4 regions of the Streptosporangium becharense genome follow, and region 1 is predicted to be linked to each of the others. Evidence: riboswitches for the same ligand, from Rfam matches in the RefSeq annotation. Region 1 holds a riboswitch; each other region holds the start of a gene.

Region 1 (3,200 bases):
TCCTCGGTCAGCCAGTCCTGGTCCTGCCCGCCCGCGGCGATCAGGGCGTGGACCAGCGCGTCGCCGTCCTGCTCGGCCACCCCGGGCAGCTCGCCCTCGGCGCCGATGTCGTAGCCGTGCTCCCGGAGCGCGGCCAGCAGCCGCACGAGGCTCGCCGGGGTGTCCAGGCCGACGGCGTTGCCGATGCGGGCGTGCTTGGTGGGGTAGGCCGACAGCATCAGCACCAGCCGCCGCTCGGCGGGCGGGACGTGCCGCAGCGCGGCGTGCCGCACGGCGATGCCCGCCACGCGGGCGGCCCGCTCGGGGTCGGCGACGTAGACGGTCAGCCCGTCCTCGTCGATCTCCTTGAACGAGAACGGCACGGTGATGATGCGTCCGTCGAACTCGGGGATCGCGACCTGGGTGGCGGCGTCCAGCGGGGACAGGCCGTCGTCGTTCTCCTCCCACTGCGAGCGGCTGCCGGTCAGGCAGAGCCCCTGCAGGACGGGCACGTCCAGCTCGGCGAGGGCGCCGACGTCCCACGCCTCGTCGTCGCCCCCGGCGGACGCGGTCGCCGGGCGGGTGCCGCCCGCGGCGAGCACGGTCACCACCAGGGCGTCGACCGTGCGCAGAGCCTCCAGCAGGCCGGGGTCGGCGGCGCGCAGGGACGCGCAGTACAGGGGCAGCGCCCGGCCGCCCGAGTCTTCGATCGCCGAGCAGAGCGCCTCGACGAAGGCGGTGTTGCCCGCCACGTGGTGGGCTCGGTAGTAGAGCACCCCGACGACCGGCCCGTCCTCGCGGCGGGCCTGACGCTCCAGCACACCCCAGGTGGGGGTGGGGGCGGGCGGGGCGAACCCGTGGCCGGTGAGCAGCAGCGTGTCGGACAGGAACCGGTGGAGTTCGGTCAGGTTGGCCGCCCCGCCGTGGGCGAGGTAGGCGTGCGCCTCGGCGCAGACGCCGCCGGGCACCGTGGACAGTTCCATCAGCTCGGCGTCCGGCGCCTGCTCGCCGCCGAGGACGACGACGGGCCGGGGCCCGGCGAGCAGCGCGTCCAGGCCCTCCTCCCAGGCGCGGCGCCCGCCCAGCAGGCGGACCACGACCAGGTCGGTGCCCTCGACCAGCGCCGGGAGGTCGTCGGCGGTGAGCCGGGCGGGGTTGCCCAGCCGGTAATCCGCGCCGCTCGCGCGGGCGCTCAGCAGGTCGGTGTCGGAGGTGGAGAGCAGGAGGATCACGCGCCACGCTCCAGGGAGGACGGGACGGTACGGCTCAGCGATGCCACGGTGTGGCGGGGGAAGGGCGAAAAGCGCACGGAGCTTCCTCACTCGGGGTCCTCGCCCCGGGTCGTCGTCGGCCACGACGGCTGGAGTCTCCTGGCTGCCGGATCGGTGCTCACCCCGGCCTTCCCGTCCGACCGTCGGACAGTGGCCCGGGTGGGGTTCGCTCCCCGGTTACAGTGGCGGGACCGCGCCGGACTCGCACCGGCTTCCTCCCTTTGCCGTCGCCACCGATGACACTACGGCAGTCCGGCTCATTGCAAGAAACTGGCATTAACATCCTGTCCGTGGCCATTGCCGACTTTCCCGGACGATCGCGACTCGATGCCTGCCCCGGAGCCCTTCAGACGCACGCCGCCGCCGACGGCGGCCTGGCGCGCGTCCGGGTGCCCGGCGGGCGGCTGACCCCCTTCTGCCTGCGCGAACTCGCCGAGGCCGCCTCCTCGTACGGGAGCGGCGTCATCGAGCTGACCTCGCGGGCGAACGTCCAGGTCCGCGGCCTCGGCCCCTCGGACGGCCCCTCAGATGGCACCTCAGACGGCGCCGGGAACGGTTTCGCCACCCGGATGGCCGCCGCCGGCCTGCTGCCGTCCGCCACCCACGAGCGCGTGCGCAACGTCCTCGCCTCCCCGCTGAGCGGCCTGGACGGAGCCGGGGTCGCCGACGTGACGCCCCTGGTGGACGAGCTCGACCGGCGGCTGTGCGCCCGTCCCGCCCTGGCCGCCCTGCCCGGCCGGTTCATGTTCGCCCTCGACGACGGACGCGGGGACGTGGCCGGGCTCGGCGCCGACGCCGCCGTCCTGCCGACCGGCGTGGACGAGGCCGCGCTGCTGGTCGCGGGGGTGGACACCGGCATACGCGTCCCGCTGGGCGAGGCCGTGACGGCCCTGCTGGCCGCCGCCGACGCCTTCCTCGCCGAGCAGGCGGCCCAGGGCGTCACCGCCTGGCGGATCTCCGAGCTCCGGGACGGCGCCGCCCGGGTCACCGCCCGGGTGCGGGCGGCCCTCGTACCGCGTGCCGGGGTTCCCGCGTCCTCCGCGGCGGACGACGGCCCGTCCCGGTACGGGACCGCCGGGCCCGGGCCGGGGACCGGCAGCGGTCCGGGGGGCGGGCCGGTGGGGACCGGCAGCGAACCGGGGACCGGCACCGGTCCGGAGATCGGGCCGGTGAGGGCCGAGCCGGTGACTCTCGGGCCCGTCGGGGTCTTCCCGAGCCGGGACGGCACCCGCGTCGCGCTCGGGGTCGCGGTGCCGCTGGGACGGCTGACCGCCGCGCAGGCCGAGGCGCTCGCGGACGCCGCCGTGGGCGGTGAGATCCGGCTCACGCCGTGGCGCGGCGCCGTCCTGCCCGGCCTGCCGCCGGACGAGGTCGCCGCCACCGCCGCCCGCCTCACCGCCGCCGGGCTGGTCGCCGACCCCGCCTCGCCGTGGATCGGGGTGACGGCCTGCGCCGGCCGTCCCGGCTGCGCCAAGTCGCTGGCCGACGTCCGCGCCGACGCCGCCCTCGTCGTCGCCCGAGCCGGTGGGGCGGTCGCGGGCGGCGCGCCGGGCACCGGTACGCTCCCCGTGCACTGGGCGGGCTGCGGCAGACGCTGCGGCCGGCCCAGAGGACGGGTCGCGGACGTGGTCGCCACCGGCGACGGCTACCGCGTGGAGCTGGACGGCACCGGCCTGACCTGTGCCGGCATCGAGGAGACCGCGGCCGCGCTGGCGGCCGCCAGAGGGGACCTGTGATCGACTACGTCCGCGACGGCGCGGAGATCTACCGCCGTTCGTTCGCCACCATCCGCGCCGAGGCCGACCTGGGCGGCCTGCCCGCCGACGTCGCCCGGGTCGCGGTCCGCATGATCCACGCCTGCGGCATGGTCGACCTGGTGACCGACCTCGCCTGGTCCCCGGGGGTCGTGGCCTCGGCCCGCGCGGCCCTGCGCGCCGGCGCGCCGGTGCT
Region 2 (3,200 bases), 960 kb from region 1:
CCAGGTCGATGGTGCGATCCAGGAAGCGCACCGCGGTGCGGACGGTGGCGCGCAGCCGCGTCCAGTCGAGGTCGCCGCCGGAGGCGTCCAGGTGGGCGGCGAGGTTGACCGAGCCCAGGTTGCAGACGGCGGTCTCCGCGTCGCTGGTGACCTCCAGGATCTCGGTGCAGAGGTTCGACAGGTGGATGACGTTCCCGGGACGCGCGGTCTGGTTGGAGGTCCGGTTCGCGGCGTCCTTGAAAGTCATCCAGCCGTTGCCGGTCTGGGCGAGGGTGCGCATCATCCGGCCGTACAAGGTGCGGGCCGGGATCCGCCTGACGAACCGTCCCTCGGCCTCGGCGGCGCGGTACGCCTCGTCGAAGGCGGCGCCGTACAGGTCGACCAGGTGCGGGACGTCCTTGGGGTCGAACAGCGACCAGGTGCCGTCGGCCTCGACCCGGCGCATGAACTCGTCCGGGATCCAGTTCGCCAGGTTCAGGTTGTGCGTGCGGCGCGCGTCCTCGCCGGTGTTGTCGCGCAGCTCCAGGAACTCCTCGATGTCGGCGTGCCACGTCTCCAGGTAGACGCAGGCCGCACCCTTGCGGCGGCCGCCCTGGTTGACCGCGGCGACGCTGGCGTCGAGCGTGCGCAGCCACGGCACGATGCCGTTGGAGTGGCCGTTGGTGCCCCGGATCAGCGACCCCCGGGAGCGGACCCGGCTCCAGGAGATGCCGATGCCCCCGGCGTACTTCGACAGGCGGGCGACCTGACCGTAGCGCTCGTAGACGGCCTCCAGCTCGTCGCGCGGGGAGTCGAGCAGGAAGCAGGACGACAGCTGGGGCCGGCGCGCGCCGGAGTTGAACAGGGTGGGCGAGCTGGGCAGGTAGGACAGCGTCGCCATGAGCCGGTAGAGCTCGGCGGCCTCGGAGACCGTCTCCGAGAGGCCGCAGGCGACCCGCAGGAAGAAGTGCTGCGGGCGTTCCAGGACCCTGCGGGTCTCCGGGTGGCGCAGCAGGTAGCGGTCGTAGACCGTGCGCAGCCCGAAGTACTCGAACCGGTCGTCGGCCCCGGTGTCGACCAGCGCGTCCAGCGCCGCGGCGTTGACGGCCACGAACTCCGCCAGCCGGTCGGCGACCAGTCCGGCCGCGTGGGTGGCGGCGACGGAGTCGGAGAAGCTCAAGACGCCGTGCCCGGCGGCCTCGTCGGCGATCAGCCCGGCCAGCAACCCGGCGGCGACCCTGGAGTTCTCCGGGTCGGTGATGACCCGGGCCGCGGCCTCGTCGATGGCCAGTCTGCGGTCGGCCTCCGACGCCCCACCGGTCCCACCGGTCCGCGTGCCCCGGATTCCCGTCCCGGCGTCCCGCCCGGCGGCGTCCTGCCCGCCCGTTCCGGCGGTCTCCCCTGCGGCGTCGACCACGGTGTGCGTCACGTCCTGCCCCTCGCTCGTTCGAATTCCCCGTGCGGCTCCCGGAGGACGGGCACGCGGATACGAGCGATTCCGGGCACGCCGGACCGCCTCGTCCGCGGGCCCTCCCACGAGGCCCTGGACACTTACGTCACCGGCAGGTCTTCGGACTCACGGGCACCGTGCACACGCCTACCGGCCGTCGCTTCCCGGGCATGACGCACCCAGTGCTCAATGACGGCTTTCGTTCCCGTTCACCGCTGCGGGGCAGCCCCGGAATCTCACCGGGTTCCCTCTCTCGTCGCCCCTCCCGGGGCGAACCAGCAACGAGCAGGATCCTACATCTAGTGGCGTCGGACGCAACTACCCCAACAAGTTGTGTCGGAAGACTTCAACAGTCCGAGGTCATGCAGCACCTCGCGGGTGCGCGCCGTCTCGGTGGACAACCACTGGCGGAAGTCGTCGCCGCTGAGATAGACCCGGCTCCAGCCGTTGGCCGCGCACCGGGCCCGCCAGTCGGGGGCCGCGTCGATCCTGTCACACAGGGCGACCGCCGCGTCCAGGTCCGCCTCCGCCATGCGCGCCGGGCCGAGCAGGCCGCACCAGTCGCTGTACTCCAGCCGGACGTCCAGCTCCATGAGCGTCGGCGCGTCGATCCCGTCGACGCGCTCCCCCGAGGAGACCACCAGGGGACGCAGCCGGCCGGCGGCGATCCCGGACCGGAACGACCGGGCCGGCCCCAGGAGCGCGGCCACCCGGCCGAGGTGAAGCGCCTCGGCGGCGTCCGCCGCGGTGAGGTACCCGGCGTAGTCGAGCAGCCGGGCGTCGGCCCCCAGGCACTTGCCGATCATGCCGTAGAGCACGTGGTCCGAGCCGCCCTCCAGCCGGCCGCCGACCGCCAGCCCCGCCGGGTCCCGGCGGACGCCGGCGGCGAAGTCGTCGAAGGAACGCAGCCGGGAGCCGTCCGGGACGACCAGGGCGGCCCAGTCGCCCACGAGGCGGGCGAGCGGGGTGGTGGCGCCGACCAGGGGGGCGGTGCCGGCGATCTCCGCACCCGCCACCAGTGACATCCCGGCGACGAGCACCCTGCCCTCGCCCGTGAAGGGGCCGCCGGGGGAACCCAGCCGGTCCAGGACGGCGGAGCCCGCCCCGGCCGGGTGGTCGACGATCTCGACGGCCCTGGCCAGGCGGCACCGGGTCAGGACCCCGGCCAGGGTGCGCGGCATCGCCTCCCAGCCCTGCCCGCGGACGGCGGGCGCGACGACGGACAGCCGGTCGACCGCCGTGCCGGCCGGACCGCCGGCCGGGCCGCAGCCCGCGGCGGCCACCACCCCGGTGACCAGCGCCAGAAACCCCCTGCGGCGCATGAGCGCCCCTCCCCCCCGGCACCCCGTACATCTCGGGCTACCCGCGTGTCACCTCATGTCACACGCCCGGGGCCGTTATCGCCGAGCCCTTACCGAGGGGGCCGCACCGAGGAGATGCGGAGTGGGTGGATCTACTCCACCGTGACGCTCTTGGCCAGGTTGCGGGGCTTGTCGACGTCCCGGCCCAGCGCCACGGCCGCGTGGTAGGCGAAGAGCTGGAGCGGGATCGTCAGCAGGATCGGGTCCAGCTCGATCTCGTTGCGCGGCACCACGACGCAGTCGTCGGCCAGCTTGGGGTCGGCGGCGCGGTGCCCGACCATGAGCACCCGCCCGCCCCGGGCACGGATCTCGCCCAGCGTGGTGAGGTTCTTGTCGAGCAGCTCGTCGTCGGGGACGATCGCCACCGTGGGCATCCCCGGGCCGATCAGCGCCAGCGGCCCGTGCTTGAG
Region 3 (3,200 bases), 6.7 Mb from region 1:
GCTGGGCGTGGGTGCGCGCGGCCACCACGGTGCCCGCGTGCTCCTCGACCAGGCGGGCGAGGGCGTCGCCGAAGGACTCCAGCAGGACGACCAGGCGCTCCAGCGCCTCCCTCATCTGCAGGGACAGGCCGCTGTCCATGATGTCCTGCGTGGTCGCGCCGTAGTGGACGCGGCCGTTGGGCCCCTCGGGCAACGCGGCGGCGATCATCCGCACCAGCGGGAGGATGGGGTAGCCCACGTTCACGGCCTCCCGCCACAGGCGGTCGAGGTCGATGGTGGCGGGCACGCACGCGGCGGCGATGGCCTCGGCGTCGCTCTCGTCGATCACTCCGGCCTCGGCCTGGGCCAGGGCGAGGGCGGCCTCGACCCGCAGCCAGGAGAGCACGGTGCTCTCGGCGGAGAAGATCCCGGCCATCCCGGCGTCGCCGAAGAGGGCGGGGAGCAGCTTGAAGGTCTGCACGGTCAGTTCATCTCCAGTCCGCCGTCGACGTTCAGCGCCTGGCCGGTGATGAACGAGGCGAGGTCGCTGGCGAGGAAGAGGACGGCGGCGGCGAGTTCCTCGGCGCGGCCGGGACGCCGGAGCGGGGAGCGTCCGCTGACCTCCTGGAGGTAGTTCGCCCCGGCGTCCGGGCCGAAGCGGGCGTCGCGGTCGGCGATGATCTCCTCCCACATGGGGGTGAGGAAGATCCCCGGGCAGACCGCGTTGACCCGTACCGGGGCGAGCGCCTCGGCGGCCGACTTCGTCAGCGACAGCAGCGCGGTCTTGGTCGCCGAGTAGTGCGCGGCGTTGGGCCGCCCGGACCTGGCCGCGACGGAGGCGAGGGTCACGATCGATCCGCCGCCCTGCTCGACCATGCGGCGGCCGACCGCCTGGGTGATCCAGAAGGAGCCGTTGAGGTTGACGTCGATGATCCGGCGCCACTCCTGCGGGGTCACCTCCAGCAGGGGCGTGGTGCGCATGACGCCGGCGCAGTTCACCAGGATGTCGATGCGGCCGATCTCCTCGGCCAGGGCCACCGCCTGCTCGGGGTCGGTGAGGTCGGCGGCCCGGTCGCGTGCCCCCAGGGCGGTCGCGGCCTCGGTCAGCCGCGGTCCCTCCAGGTCGGAGACGACGAGATCGGCACCGGCGTCGGCCAGCGCGCGGGCACATGCGAGCCCGAGCCCTCCCGCGGCCCCGGTGACGAGCGCCGTACGCCCCGCCAGGTCGATCGTGACAGCCATCCCCGGTGTTCCCCCTCGGTAGGTCAAACGATTGACTGGGAATGTAGCAGCGTGCTCACAAAGCGGACAAGAGGTCGGTCAATCGTTTTTATTACGAAGTTCTTCTTCCGTTAACACGCCCCGCGCCGCGCACCGGGGACCGCGTGAGGGCGGAGCAGGGCCACTCCGACCTGGCCGGACGTCCGGCCGCCGGGCGGGGAGGCGACACCGGGCGGTCATCCCCGGGTCACCCCGGGGCGTCCCCGGGTGGACGCCGGGACGCCGGGACGCCGGGACGCCGGAACGCCGGTCCCGGCCGGTGAGACCCGCACCCGGCTGCGCTAGAGTCGCGTCCGGCACGAACTGACGCGAGGTGCCTCCCCGTGGGGAGGAGAATCGGGAAGCCGGTGCGATTCCGGCACGGGCCCGCCGCGGTGATCGGGGAGCCGCCGTCCATGCACTCACGTGCGGCCACTGGCCTTTCGGGCTGGGAAGGCGGACGGTGCAGGCGTTGATCCGAGAGTCCGAAGACCGGCCTCGCTCCATCTGCCACCGCCCGGGTGGCATGACGCAGCGGGAGCCTGCCCTGTGAGCACCGACATCCAGCCCGACATCTACCAGGTCATCCACCGCCGCCGTGACGTGCGGTCGCAGTTCACCGGTGAGCCCGTCCCCGGCGACGTCCTCGAACGCGTGCTGGAGGCCGCGCACGCGGCACCCAGTGTCGGACTGTCCCAGCCCTGGGACTTCATCCTCGTCCGGGACCTCGGCACCCGCCGCGCGTTCCACCGCCACGTCCAGGAGGAGCGGACCCGTTTCGCGGCGTCCCTCACCGGGAGCGCGGCGGAGCGGTTCGCCCGGATCAAGGTCGACGGCGTGCTGGAGTCCAGCCTCTCGGTGGTCGTCACCTACGACGCCGCCCGGGGAGGTCCCGCGGTGCTGGGCCGGCACGCCATCGCCGACGCCGGCCTGTACTCGGTCTGCCTGGCCGTCCAGAACCTGTGGCTGGCGGCCACCGCGGAGAACCTGGGAGTCGGCTGGGTCTCGTTCTACCGCGAGCCGTTCGTCCGGAGCCTGCTCGGCATCCCCTCCGGCATCCGCCCGGTGGCCTGGCTGTGCCTGGGGCCGGTCACCCATGTGGAGGCGGTGCCCGATCTGGAGCGGCACGGGTGGCGCCGGCGCGTCCCGCTGGACGCGGTGGTCCGTCACGAGCGCTGGTGACGGCAAAGGACGCGCACGCCGTACGGTGACGGGGAACCGGGCGCGGGTACGACGGCCGGAGTCCGGGCACGACGGACAGGGCACAGGTCCGGGCCGGGCGGGGCTTCGGGGCCGGATCAGGCTCCGGGGTTGAGTCCGGCGCCGGGGTTGAGTCCGGCTCCGGGCCGGGCTTCGAGTCCGGGGCCGGGCCCGGCGCGGGCACGGCGATCGAAGGAGCATCGAGACAGTGGGCAGAGCGACGAGCGGGGCGGCGGACAGGATGATCGCGGACTTCTGGTTCGACCCGTCCTGCCCCTACACCTGGATCACCTCCCGTTGGCTGCTGGAGGTGGAGAAGGTCCGGCCGGTCGAGGTGCGCTGGCACGTGATGAGCCTGTCGGTGCTCAACGAGGGCCGGGACGACGATCCCGAAGGCGACCCCGAGGGTTACCTGTGGGTGCCCGTGCGCGTCTGCGCCGCCGTGCTCCGGGAGCACGGTCAGCAGGCGCTCGGCAGGTTCTACACCGCCCTGTGGACCCGCGGGGACGACCGCGACGAGCAGGACTGGATCGGTTCCCTGCACGACGCGCTGGCCGCCGCGGGGCTCCCGCGGGAACTGGCCGAGGCCGGGACGTCGACGGCCTACGACGAGGCGGTGCGCGCCTCGCACGCCGAGGGCATGCGCCTGATCGGCGGGGACACCGGCGGACACGTCGGCACCCCGGTGGTCGCCGTCACCGGCGCCGATGACGAGCGTGTCGTGTTCTTCGGCCCCGTCCTCTCCAGGATCCCCACCGGGG
Region 4 (3,200 bases), 6.7 Mb from region 1:
GCACGCGAGTTGTCACAGGCCAGGGTTCCGGGCGGCGACATCACTCCGTTCATCGACGAGGCCGAACAAGTCGCCCAGCGGATCAAGCAGTACAAGATGGCCGCGGTCCGCCTGGTCGGCGGTTCGCTGACCCATGCAGTGGAGGTGTTCTCGCGGGTCAACAGCAGCGGTCAGTCGATGACGCCGGATCAGATGGTGACCGCGCTGACCTACGCCACGACCGGCCCGGACAGCCTTGCCGACCGGATGGAGGCCATCCAGGAACGCATCGCGGTCTCGGGCTTCGGCGAGATACCCTCACTCACGATCTTCCGCGCCATCCTTGCGATCTCTGGAGAGGAGGACGTACAGGACACCCGTTGGGAGGCCCTGGCCAAGCGAGTGGAGGGTGGGCTGCTCTCCGCGGTGGAAGCCACCGACCTCGCCCTGGAACAGGCGGTTGACTTCCTCCGGTCCCATGCCGGGGTTCCGCTGGCACGCCTGGTCCCTTACAACCTGCAGATCATGCTGCTGGCCGCCTTCTTCCACTTCTGCCCAGAGCCCGACAAACGGCAACTCGTCTTGCTGAGGCGATGGTTCTGGACGACCTCGTGGTCCGGGCACTTCGCCGGAGCCAACACCACCCAGGTCAGGCAGTCACTCCAAGAGATCAAGGACTTCGCTGCGGGGAACGGCACCCTCCGCCTCGGCGACCAGCACGCCCGACCTTTTCCACAACGTTTCGATCTGCGTAGCGCGCGAGTACGGGCTTTCATCCTGTGGGAGCTCAAGGAGTTTCCCCATCGCGTCAACCCCGACGGGACTTCTCTCGATCCCAAGAATCTGCTGGCCACATCCCATACCGAGGCATACCGGCACGTTGTCAATAGGCGTGGCATAGAGGGAACGTCCAGTCCGGCCAATCGACTGGTGATGACGACACCCTCCCGGATCTCCGTGCGGCAGGCGTTGATCGATCTGGACCCTTTGACGGAGGAAGCTGTGACACGCACGCACGGCATTTCCCACGAGGCCCTGCGCCGGCTCCGGGAAGGGGACGACGCGGGATTCATCGAAGTCCGTCTGGCGGACCTGGCCGCCAGAGAGCGGGAGTTCATGGCCGAGCTGGGTGTCAAACACGCCGACGAGCTCCTGGGAGAGGCTGATATCGACACGGAGTGAACGGCCTCCGCCCCTCGGAGGGAGGCGGTGGCGCAACGATTGAACGCGCCGCCGTTCCTCACCGCCGACCGGCGGGCGGGGTTCACCCGTCCGCGCGCCCGCCAGGACGCGGCTTGCGCGTTTCCGCCCTTTCAGAACCCGGTAGTACAGGCAACGGGCTGCGCCTCCCGACCCGAGGCGTGCGGGACGGGCCGGCGACGCGTCGCGGCGGGGTGAAGGCGTACAGGTCCAGGATGTCGGGCGGCGCGGCGACACCCGGGCCGCCCGCCCGCACCCAGGCCGCGACGTCCTCCGTCGCCGCCGGATCGTTCACCAGCCCCAACCACACCGGGCGGCCACCGGCGGCCCGTCCCGCGGCCGAGGGCCGCACCACGACCACGTTGGCCCGTTCGCACACGCCCAGGCACTCCGAGACGCCCACCGGCATCCGCTCGCTGAGATACGCGACCTGCTCCGCGTGATCGACGCCGCGCACCTTGGACGTGCCGCAGCAGCAGTCACGGCACACGGTGACCCGGCACGGCACCGGATCGGTCGTCCCCATGGGCATACCGACGCTTCCTCCTCCCCGGGGAGATCCGCCCCGGCTTCGTCGAGGAGGCGACCGCGCGAGTCTCCTGGCTCTCGGGTCACCGCTCGCCCCGGCCTTCCCACCCGCGTGCGGGCAGTGGCGTCGTCGGGGTCCGCTCGCCGATCACAGTGGCGGGACCGCGCCGGATTCGCACCGGTTTCCTCGTTCCGCCGTCGCCTACCCGGCCATACTGACACAGCACTACAACTCCGACATAACGGCGACACGGAGTGGACAGGATCACCGCACCCCGGAACACCGGTGACCGCCCGCCGCGAACGGGACGACGCGCGCGGACGTACGGTGGATCACGAATACGCCGGTTTCCTACCGGATGGAGTTCCGGGAACCGCCCTGACCGGTCAGGGAGCCAGGCGGGTCAGGCCGTCGCGGACCCGGACCGTCGCCGGATGGTCGGGCCCGTACAGGCGGCCGAGATCGTCGAGCAGGCCGGCGAGCGTGCTCCGGGCGGACTCGACGTCACCCGTGCTCTTCTGCAGCTCACCGATCTGCCTGCGCAGTTCCAGGGTCCGCGGGTCGTCCGCCGAATACGCCCGCAACTCGTCGGCGAGCAGAGCGTGCATCAAGCGGAGCGCCAGGCCGCTGTCGCCGAGATGCACATGACAGGTGGCCTCCTGCATGCGGCACTGGAAGACCCGCTCATCGTCGGCGTGGTACCGCTTCGCCAGATCCACGGCGAGCCGGTGGAAGGCGGGGGCGGCGCGGCGGTGGTCTCCGGCCTTTCCCCGACCCGCTTGGCCAGCAGCGGCAGAACGAACTCGTCCAGCTCAGGCGGGACGTCGGGCCGGAACCGCCGCACCCGGGGCGGCGCGGTGTGGATCTGCTGCTCGTACACGCCGTACTCGGTGGGTCCCGTGAACAGCCTCCTCCCGGTGAGCAGTTCGTGCAGGACGCACCCGAGGGCGTAAAGGTCGCTCTGCGGCGCGAGCGTCCCGCCCCGGATCTGCTCAGGCGGCATGTAGGACGCGGTACCCATCATCTGACCGGTCCGGGTGAGCCGGGACAGCCGCTTGTCGTAGCTGCCCCAGACCTCCCCCATGCCTCCCTTGCCGAGGTGCACCTCGTCGAGTTCGTACCGTTCGAGGATGACCGTACGCTCAGCCACCGCGCCTCCGGGCGTCACAGAGAGAAGATCGACAAGGGGAATCCACTCGGGGGTGGAGGGTTCCATCGAGGAGACCGTCGAAGCCGGACCGCACCAGATCGTCGCCGATCCTCCTGATCTCGTGGACGGAGTCCTCGAAGGCCAGGAGCCGGCGGAAGGCGTCGCCGTACGCGCGTTGCTCGTCGATGGGCAGGCGCGGCAGCCGGGCACGACGAGGGTCCATCCGGGTGGAGGAGCCCAGGCGCGTGCTGGTCTCCCCGGTGACCCGAAGGCAGCCGGCGAGGAAGTGCGGGTCGAGCCGCTCGGGGTCCGTCCGGAACAGCAGGAGCTGTGGTCCGAGCG

The links. Region 1 has a riboswitch for cobalamin ahead of cobN (cobaltochelatase subunit CobN). Riboswitches for the same ligand answer to the same signal wherever they lie in the genome.
Region 2: it holds a riboswitch for cobalamin, as region 1 does, so the genes downstream of both, F4562_RS28740 (ribonucleoside-diphosphate reductase subunit alpha) here and cobN (cobaltochelatase subunit CobN) in region 1, are expected to answer to the same signal.
Region 3: it holds a riboswitch for cobalamin, as region 1 does, so the genes downstream of both, bluB (5,6-dimethylbenzimidazole synthase) here and cobN (cobaltochelatase subunit CobN) in region 1, are expected to answer to the same signal.
Region 4: it holds a riboswitch for cobalamin, as region 1 does, so the genes downstream of both, F4562_RS03735 ((2Fe-2S) ferredoxin domain-containing protein) here and cobN (cobaltochelatase subunit CobN) in region 1, are expected to answer to the same signal.

What each region holds. Positions count from the first base shown of each region.
Region 1 covers NZ_JACHMP010000001.1:7,553,545-7,556,744, reverse strand. Annotated here, with positions in the region: gene cobN (cobaltochelatase subunit CobN) at 1-1,211, opposite strand, end outside; cobalamin riboswitch at 1,321-1,494, opposite strand; gene cobG (precorrin-3B synthase) at 1,541-2,986, shown strand; gene F4562_RS32595 (precorrin-8X methylmutase) at 2,983-3,200, shown strand, end outside.
Region 2 covers NZ_JACHMP010000001.1:6,592,359-6,595,558, reverse strand. Annotated here, with positions in the region: gene F4562_RS28740 (ribonucleoside-diphosphate reductase subunit alpha) at 1-1,408, opposite strand, end outside; cobalamin riboswitch at 1,524-1,724, opposite strand; gene F4562_RS28735 (tripartite tricarboxylate transporter substrate-binding protein) at 1,729-2,751, opposite strand; gene glmS (glutamine--fructose-6-phosphate transaminase (isomerizing)) at 2,883-3,200, opposite strand, start outside.
Region 3 covers NZ_JACHMP010000001.1:884,300-887,499, forward strand. Annotated here, with positions in the region: gene F4562_RS03875 (class-II fumarase/aspartase family protein) at 1-460, opposite strand, end outside; gene F4562_RS03880 (SDR family NAD(P)-dependent oxidoreductase) at 463-1,221, opposite strand; cobalamin riboswitch at 1,555-1,754, shown strand; gene bluB (5,6-dimethylbenzimidazole synthase) at 1,789-2,421, shown strand; gene F4562_RS03890 (mycothiol-dependent nitroreductase Rv2466c family protein) at 2,681-3,200, shown strand, end outside.
Region 4 covers NZ_JACHMP010000001.1:853,292-856,491, forward strand. Annotated here, with positions in the region: gene F4562_RS03730 (DUF262 domain-containing protein) at 1-1,161, shown strand, start outside; gene F4562_RS03735 ((2Fe-2S) ferredoxin domain-containing protein) at 1,244-1,711, opposite strand; cobalamin riboswitch at 1,752-1,953, opposite strand; gene F4562_RS03740 (hypothetical protein) at 2,095-2,316, opposite strand; gene F4562_RS03745 (protein kinase domain-containing protein) at 2,316-2,858, opposite strand; gene F4562_RS03750 (hypothetical protein) at 2,851-3,200, opposite strand, start outside.